Linked DNA regions of Pseudovibrio sp. M1P-2-3. The protein of the gene in region 2 interacts with the protein of the main gene of each other region in a pairwise test. Links are inferred from orthologs where the notes say so. Each region holds a gene or a part of one and is shown on either strand. Other genes may lie near its edges.

What was found. Proteins that work in one complex are often made in the same cells at the same time.
Region 1: the proteins of cysK (region 2) and cysE interact in binary tests that used the Escherichia coli proteins (3 or more experiments, as listed by UniProt). The link is inferred for Pseudovibrio sp. M1P-2-3 from one-to-one orthologs.

Annotation. Positions count from the first base shown.
Region 1 is NZ_JARRCW010000001.1:1,202,824-1,209,294, reverse strand. What follows is about bases 2,394-5,292. They hold cysE (serine O-acetyltransferase), read right to left. Parts: upstream 4,314-5,292; coding sequence 3,474-4,313; downstream 2,394-3,473. Other genes in these bases: P6574_RS05360 (alpha/beta fold hydrolase), read right to left, coding at 4,488-5,240; P6574_RS05370 (DUF3126 family protein), read right to left, coding at 3,176-3,391; P6574_RS05375 (gamma carbonic anhydrase family protein), read right to left, coding at 2,544-3,071; P6574_RS05380 (transglutaminase-like cysteine peptidase), read left to right, coding at 2,394-2,480. In the rest of the region: P6574_RS05395 (rhomboid family intramembrane serine protease), read right to left, coding at 1-90; P6574_RS05390 (PAS domain-containing protein), read left to right, coding at 321-986; P6574_RS05385 (PilZ domain-containing protein), read left to right, coding at 1,098-1,718; more of P6574_RS05380, read left to right, coding at 1,959-2,393; P6574_RS05355 (zinc-finger domain-containing protein), read left to right, coding at 5,514-5,759; P6574_RS05350 (FAD-dependent monooxygenase), read left to right, coding at 5,812-6,471.
Region 2 is NZ_JARRCW010000001.1:4,541,685-4,544,965, reverse strand. Bases 1-2,980 are described here. They hold cysK (cysteine synthase A), read right to left. Parts: upstream 1,982-2,980; coding sequence 1,019-1,981; downstream 1-1,018. Other genes in these bases: dut (dUTP diphosphatase), read right to left, coding at 2,949-2,980; P6574_RS20065 (HAD family hydrolase), read right to left, coding at 2,166-2,822; P6574_RS20075 (bifunctional folylpolyglutamate synthase/dihydrofolate synthase), read left to right, coding at 1-953. In the rest of the region: more of dut, read right to left, coding at 2,981-3,281.

The DNA of each region.
Region 1 (6,471 bases), 3.3 Mb from region 2 along the record:
GTGAATAAAACCAAGAATAGACGACAGGCCAATTACAACAGCGGGTAAATTAAAAACTGGCTCTTTTGCTACGGTTTTTTGCTCTGACATATGGTCATTGCCCCAACTAAAAATTTCTCATGACTTGCAAATACACACCCTGCCCCGTTTTTGCAAAATCCGCCAGTTCACCAGTTTTTTCTTAACGTGATTTCCTACTGCAAGATTGCTCCCCAAATCTTGCCCACCCCCGACGGGTGGATGGAGAAAACTATCAATAGACAGGAAACTGGTTCAGCGAGTCCCAAGTAGCGGCTAAACACAAACTCTGTTGGGGGATCATGAAACACGGCTCTACATGTCAACTCTTTGATTACTGGAACGAATTGCGTGGCCAACGCAAAACTCCCGAAAGGGGGGACATCCAGCCTTCTGCAATTAAAGCACTCTTAAGAGATACGTTTATCCTCGAAATGAGGAATGCAGACTCCTATCGCTATCGCCTAGCAGGAACGCGCCTATGCTCTTTATTTTGCAAAGAATTGCGAGGCCGTGAGTTCCTAAATATGTGGAATGGGGAGGATACGCATACCATATCAGCATCCTTACAATCAGTTACGAAAAAAAGAGTGCCCGCCTTTTTAGAAATCACATCAAAAACTGACAACGGTCAGATAGTAAATTTGGAAATGCTACTATTGCCTTTAACTGTAAGAGGCGAAGGGTGCACGCGAATTTTGGGCTGTATCATACCCATAGAACAACCGGGCTGGTTAGGGGCCCAGCCTTTAGTAACGAATAGCATTTCAAGTATGCAACTTATAAAGCCCGAAACCGCAAGAGTATGCATTGCTCAAAAACAAAAAACAGGTAAGCGGTTATGGAGAAAGAATCCCCCCATTTCCACGGGCCAAAATCCCTTTCCTCCTTCAGTAGGCCCCATCGCAACAAATCTGAAAATTAAACGCGTTGGCCATCTTCACGTTATTAATGGAGGGAAAAGCTAAAAGTTACATATCAATTCCGTTAGACTCTATTAACTTTAACCCAATAGCATCCTCCCCAAATCGATTATAGGAAAACGTTCGTTGTGCGTTTGTCGGTAAGGGCAGTAAACTATGACAAATCGGCATACAGCAGTTATCAAGAAGATCTCAGAACGTAGACCTGAAAGGCGCCGCTTCTCTCGTGTCAATGTTGACCTTCTTGGTCGTTGCATGATGCAAAACCGCCAAGAATACCCTTGTCAAATTAAAAACATGTCACCAGGTGGGGCCTATGTTTTAGCTCCTGTATCAGGCGAGGTTGATGATCGTGTCATCATCTACGTTGACCATATTGGAAGAGTTGAAGGCACCATTACCAGAATTTTTTCAGGGGGCTTCGCCTTAGAAATAAAGACAACTGAACGCAAACAGGACAAACTTGCTGGCATGCTTACTTGGCTGGCAAATAAAGAGCGTTTTAACTTACCGGAAGATAGACGTCACGAACGTTTCATTCCCAAGAACCCCTTCACCAGTCTTATTTTAGAAGATGGCACCAAGCACAAGTGCCGGATTTTGGATGTTTCACTTTCCGGTGCAGCTATAAAGACCTCTCTAAAACCCGAGCCAGGAACTTCCATAGGCATTGGGAAAATGAGAGCACGCGTCATCCGCCATACCGAGGATGGTATCGCGTTAGAGTTCGCAGTTATTCATAATCAAGATCTCTTGGAACAGCATTTAGGCGACTGATAGTCGCCTCGCCTTTAGTAGTTCTATGCAAAATAATAAACAATACAAATAAAAATTATAGAATCTTCTAGTAAAACTAAGTCACCCAGATTACCCCAAAATCAAAGTCAATAATTTACTGTAGAACTAACCTTTAGGGGAGGTATTACAGTGCTTAATATTAAACAACTAATTTTCTCCTTTCTAACTTTTTTTCTTCTAACAAGCTTGGTGAACGCTTCCCCGATTATTGGCCGATTTATGCCTATGCTAGGAGAAACCCCTCCCCCCATTGGTCATGTCAATTTCTGTATTGAAAACTCACATATATGCAACACAACGGTAAAGACCGCAAAAATAGTGGCTCTCACGCAAACCAAATGGAAACAACTACATTCCATTAACCGTCAAGTGAACCAGAAAATTGTCCCTGCCACTGATGAAAATCTCTTTAAGGTTCCTGAGTACTGGACTTACCCAACCTCTGGGGCTGGTGATTGCGAAGAATATGTCTTGGAAAAACAGCGCTCTCTTATAAAGCTAGGCTGGCCCGCAAGTGCGCTGCTCATAACCGTCGTCAAGGATACCAGTAATGATGGACATGCGGTTTTAGTAGTACGTACAGATCTTGGAGATCTGGTGCTGGATAATTTACTCGATCCGATATTGCCTTGGTATTCGACCCCTTACCGGTTTGTAAAACGCCAATCCAGCTATGACCCCGCCAAATGGAGTGCGATCTCAGATAGGCGTGTTACAACCGTGGCAACCATAGAAGACTAACGTAGCTATCACTCTGCAAAGATGCGCATTAATCCAAATGATGAACTTGCCTCGAAAATACCCCTAAAGTTCAGAGAGCCCGTCTTTATAGCGGCGCCAGTTATCGACATACCCTTGGGCTGAGCCTTCAAGAGTTTCTTTAATATCTTCAGGCAACGAGCGAATAACTTTCCCGGGAATCCCCACGACCAAGGAGAAATCTGGAATTTCTTTCCCTTCAGGAATAAGTGAGTTTGCACCGATTATACAATGGCGACCAACTTTCGCGCCATTTAGAATAGTAGCGCCCATACCAATCAAAGAGCCCTTCCCAATTTTACACCCGTGCAAAATTGCGTTATGGCCAACGGTCACCCCTTCGTCGATTTCAAGCGGGAATCCCATATCGGTATGCAAGACACATCCATCTTGAATGTTCGTTCGAGAACCAATTTGTAACGCCTCACGGTCGCCCCGCAAAATAGCGCCAAACCAAACACTGGCTTCCTCTCCGAGGATAACGTCGCCAATCAATGTAGCAGTTGGTGCCACCCAATACTGACCATTTTCTGGAAACGTCGGCTTTTTATCTCCAAGTTGATAACATTGCATGGTCACCTCCCCTTTTATCCTCTGGTTTCCCAAATTTCAGTAGTTACAATAGATTGACACAAAAAGGGCTCCAACTTGGAGCCCTTTTTAACAAAACTGAACCTTTAGAGGTCTTCAACGTCAATTTCCAGAATCGCCATCTGGAAGTTCCAGCAAAGGTCCTCATCTTCATCATCACGGAAGATAACGCCCAAGAACTCATCCGCCACATATACTTCGCAGGAGTCATCCTTGCGAGGGCGTGGCCGAACGCTAATACCGGGAGACTTGAACGTATTGCGCAGGTAGGTCTCCAGCTTCCGAATTTCGTCTGGCTTCACAGCCGTCTCCTTCTCATTCTCCAAATGTAATGGGCCCCAAACCTATAGAATTTTATGGTGCTGCCAAGCCCTTTTGACCCCATTATCCTTGTTTGTTTTGCGTTGTTTTTTCTTGACCTAGTGTTTGATCCATGGCTCTCGCGGGCTGATCACAGCCAGCCTCTCCTACAACCTTAGCCGGGACCCCGGCAACTGTCGTGCATGGTGCCACAGGTTTTAGAACTACGGAGCCTGCTGCTATGCGAGAACAGTGCCCCACTTCAATATTTCCTAAAATTTTGGCGCCAGCTCCCACCAGAACACCATGGCGAATTTTCGGGTGGCGATCACCGCTTTCTTTGCCAGTCCCCCCAAGAGTTACCCCCTGAAGAAGAGAGACATCATCCTCAACGACAGCCGTTTTGCCGATAACCAAACCGGTCCCGTGATCTATGAAAATTCCGAGTCCCATTGGAACTGCTGGGTGAATATCAGTCTGAAACACTTCCGAACTTCGACTTTGCAAATAGAAAGCAAAATCCTCACGCCCCTTTTTATAGAGCCAATGCGCTAAACGGTGCGTTTGCAGGGCGTGAAACCCTTTAAAATACAGCAAAGGCTCAAGGAGGCGTTCACAAGCGGGATCTCTGTCCAAAACCGCGGAAATATCAACCCGAAACGCATTAGAAATGAATGTATCATCATCCAGAGCTTCTCTGTAGGTCTGGCGGATAAGAGAGGACGATACAACAATATGCCCTAAACGATCTGCCAGACGGTGAACTATGGCATCCTCAAGAGTGTCATGATGCAAGACAGTCTCATAGACAAACGAGGCCAAAGCCGGCTCGTTTTTAGCCATTTTTTCAGCCTCAAGCCTGACACGCTGCCAAACAGGATCGTGCATCGCCAGTCTGGTCGCTTTTTTTGTTGGCTGTGTCATGCAGGGCACCTCCGTGAACACATTTATGGTTCCTAGCTGCATAACATAGGAACTTTTCTACTCTAACCAAGAGAACACCCATAAAACTTACGAGTGTCAACCTGTTGACCTACATTTGCAGGGAACACAGGGCATTCTAGACCGGTCCCATTTAGGTCAAATACTAAAAGGGACTTAATTGCAATTTTGCAAAAAGCTAAGCACACCCTGTTTAAAAACTTTGTCTCCAACAGCAACCATATGGTCCCTGTTCGGGATCGCAAGAACTTGCGCACTCTGCATCAAGTCTGCCAGAGCTTGAGGATCTCCGGCCACTTCATCCTTGGTACCCACTGCAATAAGCGCTGGCGCTGAAATGCCCGCAATATCCTGTTCCGATATTTTTTTCCGAGCAGATTGCATACAAGCTGCAAGAGCTAAGCGGTCCGACTTTGTTTGTTCTGCAAACGCTCTGAAGGCCCGCCCAGTTTTATTACTTACATCTTGAAGACGTTCAGCTAAGAGAGCTTCAATAATTGGCTCTGGTGATCCCACTCCGCTGATCAAGCCGTATCCCATTCCACCAAAAACAAGCGAACGCACGCGTTCGGGTTGGGCAAGGGCGCAAAATGCACAAATTCGAGTTCCCATTGAATAGCCCATAAAATCAACTTTTTCCAATTGCAGGAACTCAACCAAATCCAGAACATCCTGTGCCATTAAAGGAGCACCATAATCTTCCGCACTATAGAATTTATGACTTTCTCCATGGCCGCGATTGTCAATTGCGATAACACGGCGGCCACTTTTGACCAAAAGATCCACCCAGCCTGTGTACTCCCAGTTTACATTTTTGTTGGATGCAAAACCGTGCACCAAAATAATTGGGTCACCTTCCCCTTGATCAAGATATGCGAACGGGATTCCATTATTGTCAAAAACTGGCATGCTCTTCTAACTCGTACTTGGTAGGGAAAGAATTATCGGCGTGAAGATAGTGTCAAAAAACTAAGGAAGAAAGTCAGAATATATTTTTTCAACGCAGTTCCCGAGGAAATTTAAGGAATTCAATCAAAGCCCCATTGCATTGAGAGGAAAGAGCACTCAAAACCATATTCACGAGACAACCAGCTTTTCAAATAACCGTAACCAGATTTTGAATGCTTACGATTCTCAAATAACAACAAGTACCATATTAGCAATTTTGGGAGATTATGACTTATGGCTGAAGGCAGCACTCCACACTTTCATAACAATAGCGGTCAGGAGAGTATTGTAATCGGTGCGAAAGAATTCATGTGCATTGGGTCCAAACCTCCTTTTGATCACCCCCATATTTTTCTCGATATGGGCTCTGAAAAAGAAATTGTATGCCCTTACTGCTCAACCCTTTATAAGTATGATAGCAACCTAAATAGGGATCAATCCGACCCAGCCGACAGTCTCTGGACACCGGCTACAAGCTAAACAGACCGGTTGTTCCATCAGGCCGACACCGGAAGTACCGAGAAAGGCTAGGATGCAAAAGAAAATTGCGATTGCCGGCGCGGGCGTTGCCGGCATGACCTGCGCCCTCTTCCTTGCGCAGCAAGGCTATGAAATAGATATTTTTGAAGCCGCTCCTGAACTTTCCGAGGTTGGAGCCGGCTTGCAATTGTCCGCCAATGCCTGCCACTGTCTAGCAGAACTTGGCCTTTTATCCAAATTGCAAGCTGTCGCCACTATGCCCAGCGCAATTAACATTTCCTCCGGAAAAAACGGCAAGCTCATTGCCAAAGTCCCCCTAGGCCAAGCAGCCGAAGACAAATACGGGGCACCCTATCTGGTTATTCACAGAGCAGATTTACAGTCGATTTTAAAAGACGCGGTACTCGCCTCACCCACAATTCAGTTGCACTTGGGCTATAAACTGGACACTGCAGATATAGCACCCGAGGGACTGCACCTTAAGTTCAAAAACCAAGGGTCACAGACACAAGCCTACGCGCTATTAGTCGGGGCAGATGGTGTCTGGTCTAAAACCCGCACAAATATTCTCGGGCTTCCTCCTGCGTCCACAACCGGACGAGTTGCATATAGGGCCACGGTTCCCAGTAGGGATATTCCTGAGGAGTTGATGCAAACCACCGGCTTGTGGATGGCAGAGCGTTCTCATCTCGTACACTATCCTGTAAAAAGC
Region 2 (3,281 bases):
CCCTGTGGCTTTTTGCTAGTGACCGCGCAGACTATCTGGTTCTTGAAGTGGGGCTTGGCGGAAAGCTTGATGCAACAAATGTCATTAATACCCCCTTAGTCAGCGTGATAACCCCCATCGCCAAAGACCACGAGAACTTCTTAGGAAATAACCTAGAGGACATCGCGAAAGAAAAAGCAGGGATCATAAAGCGGGGGCGACCTATTGTTAGTGCACAGCAGACCAATGCGCCCCACAGGGTGATCGAAAGACAGGCACAAAGGTGCCAAGCACAAATCTATTTCTCCGGACAGGAGTTTGTCTGCTGGGAGGAGGGAGGACGTCTGGTTTATCAAGATGAGCAGGGACTCTTGGAGTTCTCCATGCCCAAACTTGCCGGACACCATCAGGTCGATAATGCTGGCCTTGCAATTGCAGCGTTGAGAACAACAGGTCTTCTGTCAGACATCGATGAACAGCAATCATGCGAGAAAGCTCTGCGCAAGGCAAAGTGGCCAGCCCGCCTGCAACCCCTTTACAAGGGAGATCTTCTCAAACTTCTTCCCGAGTCGACCGAGATATGGATAGATGGGGGACATAACCCTCAGGCTGGTGAGGTCATCTCGTCATTTCTTGCTGATTTGGAAGAAAAGGCTCCAAAGCCCGTCTTTCTGGTGAGCGGAATGATGCAAACCAAAGATCCGATCGGATTCTACCAGTGTTTTGAAGGTTTGGTCAGTCATGTCTATTGCATTCCGCTTTCTTCAACAAATGCTGGTCGCCCACCTGAGGAAATAAAAGCCTTTGCCAAGGCCGCCCGCCTGAAAGCATCTCAGTTTTCAACTCTCTCAGAAGCTTTGACTGACTTGAACAAGAAGCTGGAGAAACTTGACCAGCCTGCTCGTATCCTGTTTTGTGGCTCTTTGTATCTGGCCGGTGAGCTCCTCAAGCTCAATGGAACTCCACCAGAATAAAATTCATTTCGATATAGAAATAACATAGGAAAAGAGGGGGGTACCCCTCTTTTCTGGTCCTTCAATTATTCCATGCCTTCAAACAGCGCGGTTGATAAGTACCGCTCCGCAAAACTTGGAATAATGACGACAATATTCTTGCCCACCATTTCCTCACGTTGTCCGACTTCAATCGCCGCAGATAAAGCTGCGCCGGAAGAAATCCCAACTGGAATACCTTCGGTCCGTGCGACTTCCCGAGCCAGTTCGAAAGCTCTCTCATTTTCCACTGTAACAACTTCATCGTAAACAGAAGTGTCCAGAACAGCAGGAGCAAAGCCTGCACCGATACCTTGAATCTTATGGGGACCCGGTTCACCGCCAGACAGAACAGGACTAGCCGAAGGCTCTACCGCAACAACATGTAGATCAGGATTCTTTTTCTTCAAAACCTGCGACACACCGGTAATGGTCCCGCCTGTCCCAATTCCCGAAACAAACGCATCCACATTGCCACTGGTATCATTCCAGATTTCTTCCGCAGTCGTCTTGCGGTGAATTTCTGGGTTGGCAGGGTTTTCAAACTGCTGCGGAATAACAGAATCCGGTATCTGCGTGCACAATTCATCTGCCTTAGCAATTGCGCCCTTCATGCCCTTTGCTCCCTCGGTCAAAACGAGTTCTGCTCCCAAGAGCTTGAGCATCTTACGCCGTTCAACCGACATGGTTTCAGGCATAACAAGGATAAGACGGTATCCTTTCGAAGCAGCGACAAAAGCAAGAGCAATTCCGGTATTACCAGAGGTCGGCTCAATAAGAGTTGTTTGACCTGGGCTTATTTTACCTGCTTCCTCCATCGCCTCAACCATGGCGACACCAATGCGGTCTTTCACGCTGGAGATCGGATTAAAGAACTCTAGTTTGGCTAGAATATTTGCCTTAACTCCATGCTTTGTAGCTAAGCGATCCAAACGAACAATTGGTGTATTGCCGATTGTTTCGGTGATAGAAGAATAAATTTTGCCGCGGCCAGCTGCTGAAGCACTCATCGAAATCCTCCAAGTTTATTATTAGATCAATCTAGGTGATACAAATTATCTTGAATGCACTTTAGGACGCATATTTGAATGAGGCTAGGCTAGATAAATAGTAAAACCAAACCAAAAAGAAATTTACTACCAGAACCGGCTATAAATTTAGAAATACATGCCCATTAAAGTAGATATTAGAATTCTATAATAAGTGTAAAAGCCTCGGAAGCTCCCTCATATCTGAAAAAGGCGTAGCTCCAGAACCGATGACTTGCTCTTGATCCAAAAAAGAATTCTGCATATACGCCAAGACACTCATGCCTGCGGCCTTTGCCCCGACTATGCCCGCCATACTATCTTCTATGACAACGCACTGATCGGGAGTGTATCCCATTTCACGGGCCGCATAGAGGAACACATCGGGCGCGGGCTTACCATTTTCAACATCTTGAGCGGAATAGAGAACCTCTTGAAAATATTTAAGTAAACCAGCTGCCCCAAGCGTGGTGTGCATTTTTGCATAGCTTCCGGAGGAGGCAACACAAAAGGGAACAGAGCACTCTTTCAATCTCAATATCTGGCCTTCAATATTCGCGATAGGGTCTATGCCTTTTTGAAATGCCTTTATATCCGCTTGCCGAACCTGATCGATCCAGTTGATAGGCAGAAGACAAGCTGAAAGCGTTTCCAGCTCTCCCTTCACAGCCCCTAAAGACAACCCCTGAAAGCGTCTTTGGCACTCCTCAGGGGACAGGTCTAACCCCAAGTCCTCAGCAAATCTTGATAGGATTTCATTGGCAATCGTTTCGGTATCTACCAAAACACCGTCACAATCAAAAATTACCAATCTTGGAGGCATGATGAGTTACTCCCAATAAGACCTTAAGGCATTGAGACGTTTCATTGAAACAGCTCAATGCCTTAACCTGTTGTTTAGGCGCGTATCTTTAACCGAAAACCGTCATCCACTTTTCGGCGATACACTCTAGTGACTTCCAGAGGAACCGAAGCCGCCAGTTCCCCGATCTGTCTCATCCAGTTCGGTCACTTCCTCAGTTGCCATTTGAACAACAGGAGCAATTACCATTTGAGCTATCCGCATACCGCGTTCAATTATGAAAGGCTTCCTTCCGTGATTAATGAGGATCACCTTCACTTCACCACGATAATCAGAATCGACAGTTCCAGGGGAGTTCAGCACTGTCACTGCGTGTTTTGCTGCCAAACCAGAGCGAGGACGAACTTGCCCCTCAAACCCTCTAGGTATCTCCATTGATAAGCCTGTCTCAATCAAAGCATGCTCGCCGGGCAATAGTTC